Regions from separate parts of the Brevibacillus schisleri genome, predicted to be linked through region 2. Evidence: predicted binding sites of a transcription regulator. Region 2 holds the regulator's gene; each other region holds the start of a gene.

Region 1 (3,268 bases), 1.7 Mb from region 2:
AAAGGTCAGTTCCGGGACAGTATAGAACTCTAAGCGATTGACAACCCCAAAGCGATCTCGAAGCGGCGCGGAGAGCATTCCAGCCCGCGTCGTAGCCCCGACCAGTGTAAATGGCGGCAAATCCAAACGAACGCTGCGAGCGCTTGGCCCTTTACCGATAATGATGTCCAGTGCAAAATCCTCCATCGCCGGATACAGAACTTCCTCGACGCTTCGGTTGAGTCTGTGAATCTCGTCAATAAACAGGACATCGCCTTCTTGCAAATTCGTCAAAATCGCTGCCAAATCACCGGGACGCTCAATTGCTGGACCAGAAGTCGTGCGGATATTCACACCAAGCTCATTTGCAATAATTTGCGACAGAGTCGTCTTCCCCAGACCAGGAGGACCGTACAGCAGTACGTGGTCCAACGACTCTTTCCGCATTTTGGCCGCTTCAATAAAGATTTTCAGGTTTTCCTTCACATGCTGCTGACCGATGTATTCGTTTAAATAGCGAGGACGGAGGCTCAGCTCCGCCGCATCTTCTTCCCAATTCATATGCGTCGTGATGATCCGAGAATCCAAAATCCTACCCCCTCATGAGCAACGCAAGCCCTTGTTTGATGAGCTTTTCTACACCATCGCCCTCTTTTGATTTCTCAGACAGCGTGTTTCTGATTTTTTGCAGTTCACCATCAGAGTAACCCAGTGCAGTCAATGCATCGAGTGCTTCGTTCAGTGCAGACACAGCTTGCTCGCCTGCTGTCAAATCACCCGCTGCAACAGTCAAAATCGCAGATGGTGTGTACCCTACCAATTTATCCTTCAAATCGAGGATAATGCGCTGGGCTGTCTTTTTCCCAATCCCCGGAAATTTCGTCAAATAGGTAACATTCTCCTGTTGAACCGCCATCACTAGCTGCTCAGGCGTTGCAGCGGCCAGAATAGCCAGTCCGCCCTTTGGACCAATTCCGCTAACATCGAGCAGCTTGCGGAACAAATCGCGTTCGTCACGGGTGGCGAAGCCGTACAGCAGGATGGCATCTTCCCGCACGTGGTGGTGGGTAAACAATTTGGTTTTGTTGCCTTCATACCGAACGAATTGGTACGGGTTTGGGCAAAACAGTCGATAACCAATTCCACCCGTTTCGATAACTATGTATTCCGAATCGAGATAACTAAGTGTACCTTCTACAAAATCAATCATTTCTTGACCCCTTCCGAAATGGAAATGAACGCTCGAAACTGTGCGTGCGTAATCGCAATGCCCAATGCGTCCGCCACGTCGTCAGGCTTTGGTACTTCCTTTAACCGCAATAGGAGCTTCGTCATTTCCTGTATTTGCTTCTTCTCTGCTCCCCCGTATCCAGTCACAGCTTGCTTGACCTGCATCGGGGTATATTCATAGACCGGCACACCAGCCAGCTCTGCTGCAAGGATAATAACCCCTCGCGCTTGACCAACGGTAAAGGCCGTCGTCACGTTTTTATTAAAGAAAAGCTTTTCGACGGACATTTCATCAGGACGATAGGTTTCCAGAAGGCTCTGCATTGCCTCAAAAATCTGTTTCAATCTAAGCGGTACTGGCAATCCAGCTTCTGTTTGAATGCTTCCATATTGGACGGGACGCAATTGGCTGCCCTCTTTATCCACAACCCCGAAGCCAACAATCGCAATGCCAGGGTCAATTCCTAAAATGCGCATAGTCCACTCTCCGTGAGCAAAGATTCTACTCTCTACTGTAACACAAAGCACCCAAAAAGCGAACGTGTATTTCCATTTCATATCCAAGTTCAAAAAGTCGATTTTTTTAACAACCATAAAAAAACCCGTTCCTTATAAAAGGAGCGGGTTATACGGCGTCTGTTAGTGTTTGTTCATTCCGAATGAATCCGACACATCATGCTGCATGTGAGCATAGTCGTCTACGCCACTTTGCATGTGCTCTTTGATCTTGTTGATCTGTTGGTAATTGAGCTTGTTGTGTCCCTGGTTCAACTGAACGTACAAACGCTGATGGAACTGGTCTTTGTAGCTACCTCTAGGCATGGTAGACATGGTCTAAAGACTCCTCCTTCGATCACCGTATGAAATCAGTATGGCGTAAGCGCAATGGCGTTATGATACCAAGATTTACGCCACATAAGCCAGACATCTTATTGAAACGATAAGCTGTGGAGGTGTTGGTTGTTGCGCAGCAAAGTCCTTATTTTTTGTATCTATTTTTTCGCAATCGCACTGTCCATGCCGTACTCTGCGCTTGCCAAGGTCAAGAATGACATCAAGGTCACCGTTTCGGTGTCACCCGATTCCTCCTTCCAAACGACCATGTCCTTCCCTGATCGAAAGCAATTTTCGAAGCGGATATTGGGCTCTACTATCGAAGTCGCCTCCTATAACCCGCATTGGGTACGCGCTACATTGACCGTAAAAAAACGAATGTATGTATATGATCACGATGGTCAGCTTTATGAAAAAGAAATGCCACGTCGTTATGTGTTGGCAAACGATGTTCGCCAGCAGATCGAAGAAATGGTCAAGTCCGTAGAGGCAGTCCATTTTGCACAAGCCATTCCCTGGGAACAGGTGAAAAAAACGTTAAAACGGATGGAGTTCGGTACGGTAATTGATTTAGAGACAGGACAACGTTTTGATGTCCAGCGCAGAGCAGGTAGTCGCCATGCCGATGTTCAACCGTTGACGCGCAAGGATACACAGATCATGAAGAACATTTATCAGGGAAAATGGTCGTGGAAGCGCAGAGCCATTCTGGTAGAGGTAGACGGCACTTATTTTGCAGCCTCTATGCACGGAATGCCTCATGGTGCTGGTGCGATTAAAGGAAATGAATTCCCGGGGCATTTTTGCATCCACTTTTTTGGCAGCTCCACCCATCGACGCTCAGAGCCCGATCCCAGTCACAGCATGATGATTCTCAAAGCCTCCGGAGCACTTGCCACTACTCTAAAAGGGGCGTCACCTGAAGAATTGGTCGGCTATTTCCTCACCGCTCTGCATGAGCACGACACCCATTCGATGCGAATGACAACAGACGGTTTCACACTTCCAGAAGAACTGTCCGCGATCGAATCTGTGCGAACGTCAGAAATCGTTATCCCTTCTGATGAACGTGGTCCCCTCTTGATAGAGGTTCCTGTTCGGCTCGCGTACATCGCAGAGGAAGGCGGGAGTTTTCGACGAACATGGAAGTTTCTTTTGCGCCGTGAAGTCCCGGGGGAACGCTGGCGAATCATTGCGGTTGAACTAAATCCGTAGCCATGGAAAC
Region 2 (3,268 bases):
GATAAGCAGTATGTTCATGAACAACAAAAGGGGCGATGGCCCATTGCAGGACGATATCATGGATAAAATCTGGAGGCTCCTGAAGCCCACTTGACTCGAATCTCTTAAATGAGAAGTCGACGTTTGTTTCTACCCGATTCTCTCCAGTGGGGAATGGTATCTCCATCAGCCAATCCATCTAGTATGTCCTCCTTAATGATCGGTTGCAACGCCAGTCGCTGTTTACCCTTATGATTCCAGCAAGTTGATAGATTTGCTAGCAGATTAATCCTTTCGTAGGAGCTGAACTCTTTGGCGTAATTCCTGTTCGGTCAACGACTCCAATTGCAACAAGGCCTCATACGGATCATCACCCGGAATATGAAAGTATCGAGCAAATGCAGGTTCTGTTTTGAGGCCGTCTTGCTTCAGAGCCCTGATATGTATACACGCATCCAAGCCCCCTATATGTAACAATCGTGCTTCGATGTCCATATGACGATAGGCGTTTTGCTTTTCCACAGCAACCGGTTGTGCAAACAATTCAAACCAAAAGCCAGCTGTGAAAAATGAAATAACGCATGTGGGAATCCCTTTTAGATCGAGTTTTGTCAATTCAAATCTGGACAAGCAGCCAAATGCTTTACGGACAACCAGCTCAAACTGATCCAGATCATGGCTCTCGCAAATAATATCCAGATCGCTTTGCTCAACATCAATGTCCAATGGGATGGTTCCGGCAAGCACTGGACGGTAATCGGCTAGTACTTCCATGATATGCGTCTGTTGAATCGCTTCCCACGCCGCTTTTTGGCGCATCGTTCCTCTGCTCAAGTAAGAGAGATCATGCCAATTTTTCATGAAACTACCCCCATGTCCACTTTCTTTTAAAATAGTGTAGACAAAAGTGAATAAGTGCGCAACGAAATTGGTAATCACTCGTATACCTAAATGAAGGGAGTGTAGTGGATGGAAATACTTTTGTGGGTTGTGGTTGTGTTATTGTTCCTGTTAAGCATCGCAGGAATTTTCTTACCCGTTTTACCTGATACGATCTTGTTGTGGGCGGGCTTTTTGCTCTATCACTTTTTCATTGCAGATCCGGGAGCGGGATTGCCGGCATCCTTTTGGTGGGGAATGGCCGTTCTAAGCATTCTGCTTTACGGTGCTGACTTGCTGACGAACATGTACTTCGTGAAAAAGTATGGGGGGTCAAAGTGGTCGTCCGTTGCTGCAGCGGTCGGAATTATCCTCGGAATTTTCGTTTTCCCACCGTTTGGTATGCTGATCTTGCCGTTCGTATTCGTCGTTCTCGTAGAGTTGATGGTGCAGAAGCAATCGATGGAGCGAGCGGTGAAAGCGGGGGTAGGCTCACTGATTGGATTTTTGGGCAGTGCGGTTGTAAAAGTCATCTTGCAAGTTACGATGATCATCTGGTTTTTTATCGCCAGATAACATATAGAAAACAAAAGGGACAGCCGAGGCTGTCCTTTTTTACGTGGAAACTAGTGAATGAGGCGATAGACGCCAATGACTTTACCGAGAATGGTGACATGCTCCAGAATGATCGGTTCCATCGTGGCATTTTCCGGTTGGAGACGGAAGTGGTTCTTTTCTTTGAAAAATCTTTTGACGGTCGCTTCATCTTCTTCTGTCATGGCTACGACAATGTCACCATTGTTCGCTACGTGCTGTTGGCGAACAATGACGTAGTCTCCGTCGAGAATTCCGGCATCAATCATACTATTCCCGGAGACACGCAGCATGTAGACCTTGTCGGAAGTCACGATATTGTCTGGAAGCGGGAAGTATTCTTCCACATCCTCAATGGCTGTAATGGGCTGTCCAGCGGTTACTTTTCCGATTACTGGCACACGGACGACAGAGTCTTCGAAATTGTCTTGAAAACGATCTTCATCTGAAAGCAATTCGATGGCGCGAGGTTTGGTAGGATCTCGACGAATGAGGCCTTTTTTCTCTAAGCGTGCCAAATGACCATGTACCGTTGAGCTGGAAGCGAGTCCGACAGCCTCTCCAATTTCACGTACAGAAGGCGGATAGCCTTTATCACGAACTTCCTTTCGTATAAACTCGATGATGGCTTGTTGTCTACTCGATAATTTTGACATAGAAAGACACCCCTGATTTCTCGAACATATTTTCCTATATTATACCATGGGAGCTTGCGTTCGACAAACATAAGTTCGTTTCGTTGTTGACATGAACATATGTTCTCATTTATTATGAGTTTACAAGAGAACAGAACGTATGTTTGTAAGGAGGCCATTATCATGAATTCATCGACAGTACGTAATCGTTTCGAGAAAAAAGAAGAACGTCGTGTTCGTTTTGGTATCACGAGAGGTCAAGCACTCTTGTTTCTTATTACATTTACTCTCTTTTTTTACTTGTTGACCGAACTAGTGTTTGCTGCTTCGCCAATGGACGAGCCACAAGGCATAGAAGTAACCGTACAATCCGGAGATAGTCTATGGTCGTTAGCCGTTCGCTACTCAGATCAGCATACGGATGTTCGTGACTATCTCATAGAAATCAAGGAAGCGAACGGTTTGGATAGCAACTGGATTTACCCGGGGCAGACTCTGATCATGCCTGATATGCCGTAAGTGTTCGGCTGTCTTGCGGGATCATTCGAATGTGGTATAATGAAGCGGCACTACTACAGAGTGGGAGGAACCAGCAGTGGTATCTGACGCAGAAATTAAACGCATTAACGAATTGGTCAAAAAGTCTCGCGAAGAAGGTTTAACTGAAGAGGAAAAGCTCGAGCAAAAAGCATTGCGCCAAAAGTACATTGACGCCGTTAAGCTTTCACTGAGAGCAAATTTGGATTCCATCCGTTATGTGGAAGACCTTGAAGAAAATAAGCCAAAACAGTAAGATAACAATTACTGATACGACAGACATCCTCGCTTGACGCTAGGGTGTCTTTTTCTGTGACAGACATAACGCTTTGATAGCCAGGGAGGGAAAGTGATGGCGTGGATAGCTGTGGCGGTTGGCGGAGCAGTTGGCTCTCTTGTGCGCTACCTATTGTCTTTACTCGCAAATCAGCCGGAATGGCCGTGGGGAACCTGGATCGCCAATGTCTGTGGATCCTTGATCATTGGCATCTTGTTCGTGCTGGGGAAAGAACGAGGCATTTTATCTCCAACACTCTATCTCTTATTTGCAACGGGTGTCATGGGAGGATTTACGACATTCTCTAGCTTCTCCTTGGAAGTGGTCACTTTTTGGGGAGAAGGACATCTGTTGCGGGGCACATTAT
Region 3 (3,268 bases), 2.2 Mb from region 2:
GAGGCACAAGCGCGTGATTTATTACGCGTATTGTTTAGAATCGAAACAGAAAAGCTGCCGCTGTCTATCTACGAGGCGAGTTACGATAATGGTCCAGCCCTTCGCTATTTCATATGGGGGAATTTTGGTGAGGGGGTTTCCGATGCTGACAAGATATCTCGAATGGCTACCTTTCCTGAGGGAAGCACTAACGGTGAGCAGCATCATCTCCTCGTGACGGATGCAAAGACTGGTGAACTGCTTCAATTTTCCACAAAGGTGAACAATCCGCAATGGTCTAATGTGAAAACGGATAAGAAGCGGGATCGGATGGAAGCGGATAAGCTTTTAAAAAGACTGACTCCGTCTGGAAACAATCAGATCCAAATAACGGAGGATGGAGATGAAAGGTACACCTCGATCATAGCTGATCCCCTTATGAACGGCATTCCAGTTTATGGGGTCAATCAGAGTGTGGAGAACGGGATGTATACGATTCGGATCGATTCATGGACGAGTACATGGGATCAGGTGAGCATAAACAAACCGGCCAGTGTCAAATACCCGGCCCGTTCTCAAGCCCTTAAAGAACAAGTGGCCATGACCCGATTACTGCAAACCTATCCACTTGAGCTGACCTATATCCACCAGCCAGATTATAAGAAGAACACGATTATCTGGAAGCTCGGCTATGACCTTTCGTTTCGCCAAACTCGCTCACATTGCTTTAGCGGGGGAGAATTTAAAGTAGATGATACATTTTATGTGGATGCGATAACCGGAAAAGTGATCGTAAACGAATAGGAATTTGTAAAGAAAAAGCCGCCTTCTCCGATTTCGAAGATGTGCGGCTTTTTGTATAGGATTCTAGGCAGTTGCTTCGAATCCTGTGATTTGATTGAGAGCGACTTTTTTATCATCCTGGAGGACGAATTCGACGACTCCGTTTTTCATGCTGACAGCTTTGACCACTCCGGAAAGAGGAGTATTAGTATTGGTGCCGTCTGGGTTTGTCTGAGACTGGTTGTACGTGATGTTGTAGCCGATCATTTGCGCATAGGCAAGGGAGTTGCCCATTGTTCTGTTTTCAGGTTTCACCGTCATGCCTACGATTTCTTCGGCTTTTACGGTTGATCCATTATCCAGTTGGAATTGTGCGGTACCGTTTTTGGTGGTAAAGCCAGTGATGACGCCATTCAAGATTTCATCAACCTTGGAAATGTCGTTTTTGGTATCTGGATTGCCATCCCGGTCGACTTCCTTTGTTACTTTATAGGAAATCTCACGACCGATCATTTCCATGTACTTCACGCTGTTGTCGAGCGTATTGCCAGCCAGACCTTGCGATTCCAATCCGGAGACGTCTGCCAGCGGAATCGGTGTCGATTCGCCTGCGATACGGAAGTAGATTTTGCCTTGATCCATGTAGACGGCATCAAGTACGCCTTCTTTCTTCTCCGTCTTAGTTTCTCCCGTCATCTCGTCTTTTGTAGTGAGAGAATACGAAGCAGTACGACCTACCAGCTTTTCATACTTATCCAAAGTGACCATGCTGTTGTTCGATTGCTCCATCAGCGTGGTCATTTTTGTGATTTTTTCTACCATGGTCAGCATGCTTGTTTGCTGGATGAACTGAGAGTTGTCCATGGGGGACATAGGATCCTGATGCTTTAACTGCTCCAGCATGAGCTTCATAAAGGCATTTTGGTCGAGCTCCGTGGTGAATTCCTTTTTGCCTTTATAGCTCATATGCGGTTGTATATAAGGGTTATTTTTGACGGTTGATCCGGTATCTGACATGTCAATCCTCCCTGAAGGTGGCGAGTCTATCTGCGTATGTTTGTACTTCCTTCATGTTATATCGGAAAAATCGGTGGAAAGATGAAGACAAACGTTTGTTCGAATTTTGGGCTTAAACTAGCCGGAATTGTGTTATAATGGAAGTAGAAACAGTCATGCTATGAGGAGATGAACGAGGGAATGGAGCGTTTTGAATTGGTATCGGAGTTTCAACCGTCCGGTGACCAGCCAACCGCCATTGCCGAGCTGGTGGCAGGGTTACAGGCTGGCAAGCGACACCAGACATTGCTGGGTGCGACGGGAACGGGAAAGACTTATACGGCTGCCCAGGTAATTGCTCAGGTGAACAGGCCAACACTCGTGATGGCACACAACAAAACTCTGGCCGCTCAGCTCTGTGCAGAGTTTAAGGAGTTTTTCCCGAACAACGCGGTGGAATACTTCGTCAGCTACTACGATTACTATCAACCCGAAGCATACATTCCCCAATCGGATACGTTTATTGAAAAAGACTCGAGCATCAATGAGGAGATCGACAAGCTCCGCCACTCGGCTACCAGTGCGCTGTTTGAACGCCGAGATGTGATCATCGTTGCCTCCGTCTCCTGCATTTACGGATTGGGTTCGCCCGAGGAGTATCGGGAGCTGCTCTTGTCTTTGCGTGTTGGTATGGAAACAGGACGGGACGAGATATTGCATCGTCTGGTCGATATCCAGTACACACGCAACGACATCAACTTCACGCGCGGTACGTTCCGTGTGCGGGGTGACGTCGTGGAGATTTTCCCTGCCTCAGAGAGTGAGCAGGCGATTCGCGTTGAGTTTTTTGGAGATGAAATTGAGCGGATTACTTCGATTGACGTGCTGACCGGCGAGATTTTGGGACAGCGTGATCACATTGCCATCTTCCCTAAATCTCACTATGTGACACGCGAGGAGAAAATGAAGCTGGCTGTCCAAAGCATTGAGGCCGAGCTGGAAGAAAGACTGAAAGAATTCCGTGATGCGGGCAAGCCCCTGGAAGCACAGCGACTGGAGCAACGCACGCGGTACGATATTGAGATGATGATGGAGATGGGCTTTTGCTCCGGGATCGAAAACTACTCGCGCCATCTGACGGGACTGCCTGCCGGGCATGCTCCGTATACCTTGCTGGATTACTTCCCAGAAGATTTTATCGTCATGATGGATGAGTCGCATATGACCTTGCCGCAGGTGCGGGGGATGTATAACGGTGACCGCGCACGGAAGGATGTACTGGTCGAACACGGATTCCGTCTGCCCTCTGCACGCGATAACCGCCCACTCAAGTTCGAGGAGTTTGAAGCAAAGCTAAAACAAGCGATCTACATTTCGGCTACACCTGGTCTTTATGAGCTGGAACACAGTCCGGAAATGGTGCAGCAGGTGATTCGTCCGACAGGCTTGATTGATCCAACGGTTACGGTACGTCCGATCAAAGGACAGATTGACGATTTGATTGGCGAAA

What was found. Region 2 encodes LexA, which represses DNA repair genes until DNA is damaged. Its sites were predicted from a motif close to CGAACATATGTTCG; they were not measured.
Region 1: the regulator LexA is predicted to act here: its motif matches at 1,746-1,759, upstream of ruvC (crossover junction endodeoxyribonuclease RuvC).
Region 3: the regulator LexA is predicted to act here: its motif matches at 1,868-1,881, upstream of uvrB (excinuclease ABC subunit UvrB).

Annotation. Positions count from the first base shown of each region.
Region 1 is NZ_JBVNDM010000001.1:2,093,615-2,096,882, reverse strand. It holds gene ruvB (Holliday junction branch migration DNA helicase RuvB) at 1-567, opposite strand, end outside; gene ruvA (Holliday junction branch migration protein RuvA) at 572-1,189, opposite strand; gene ruvC (crossover junction endodeoxyribonuclease RuvC) at 1,186-1,686, opposite strand; gene ACUUHJ_RS10395 (hypothetical protein) at 1,849-2,040, opposite strand; gene ACUUHJ_RS10390 (hypothetical protein) at 2,173-3,258, shown strand.
Region 2 is NZ_JBVNDM010000001.1:3,797,160-3,800,427, reverse strand. It holds gene ACUUHJ_RS17655 (hypothetical protein) at 1-178, opposite strand, end outside; gene ACUUHJ_RS17650 (DUF4269 domain-containing protein) at 265-840, opposite strand; gene ACUUHJ_RS17645 (DUF456 domain-containing protein) at 949-1,434, shown strand; gene lexA (transcriptional repressor LexA) at 1,485-2,108, opposite strand; gene yneA (cell division suppressor protein YneA) at 2,271-2,606, shown strand; gene ACUUHJ_RS17630 (DUF896 domain-containing protein) at 2,683-2,880, shown strand; gene crcB (fluoride efflux transporter CrcB) at 2,977-3,268, shown strand, end outside.
Region 3 is NZ_JBVNDM010000001.1:5,984,274-5,987,541, reverse strand. It holds gene ACUUHJ_RS28365 (hypothetical protein) at 1-783, shown strand, start outside; gene ACUUHJ_RS28360 (flagellar hook assembly protein FlgD) at 847-1,779, opposite strand; gene uvrB (excinuclease ABC subunit UvrB) at 1,960-3,268, shown strand, end outside.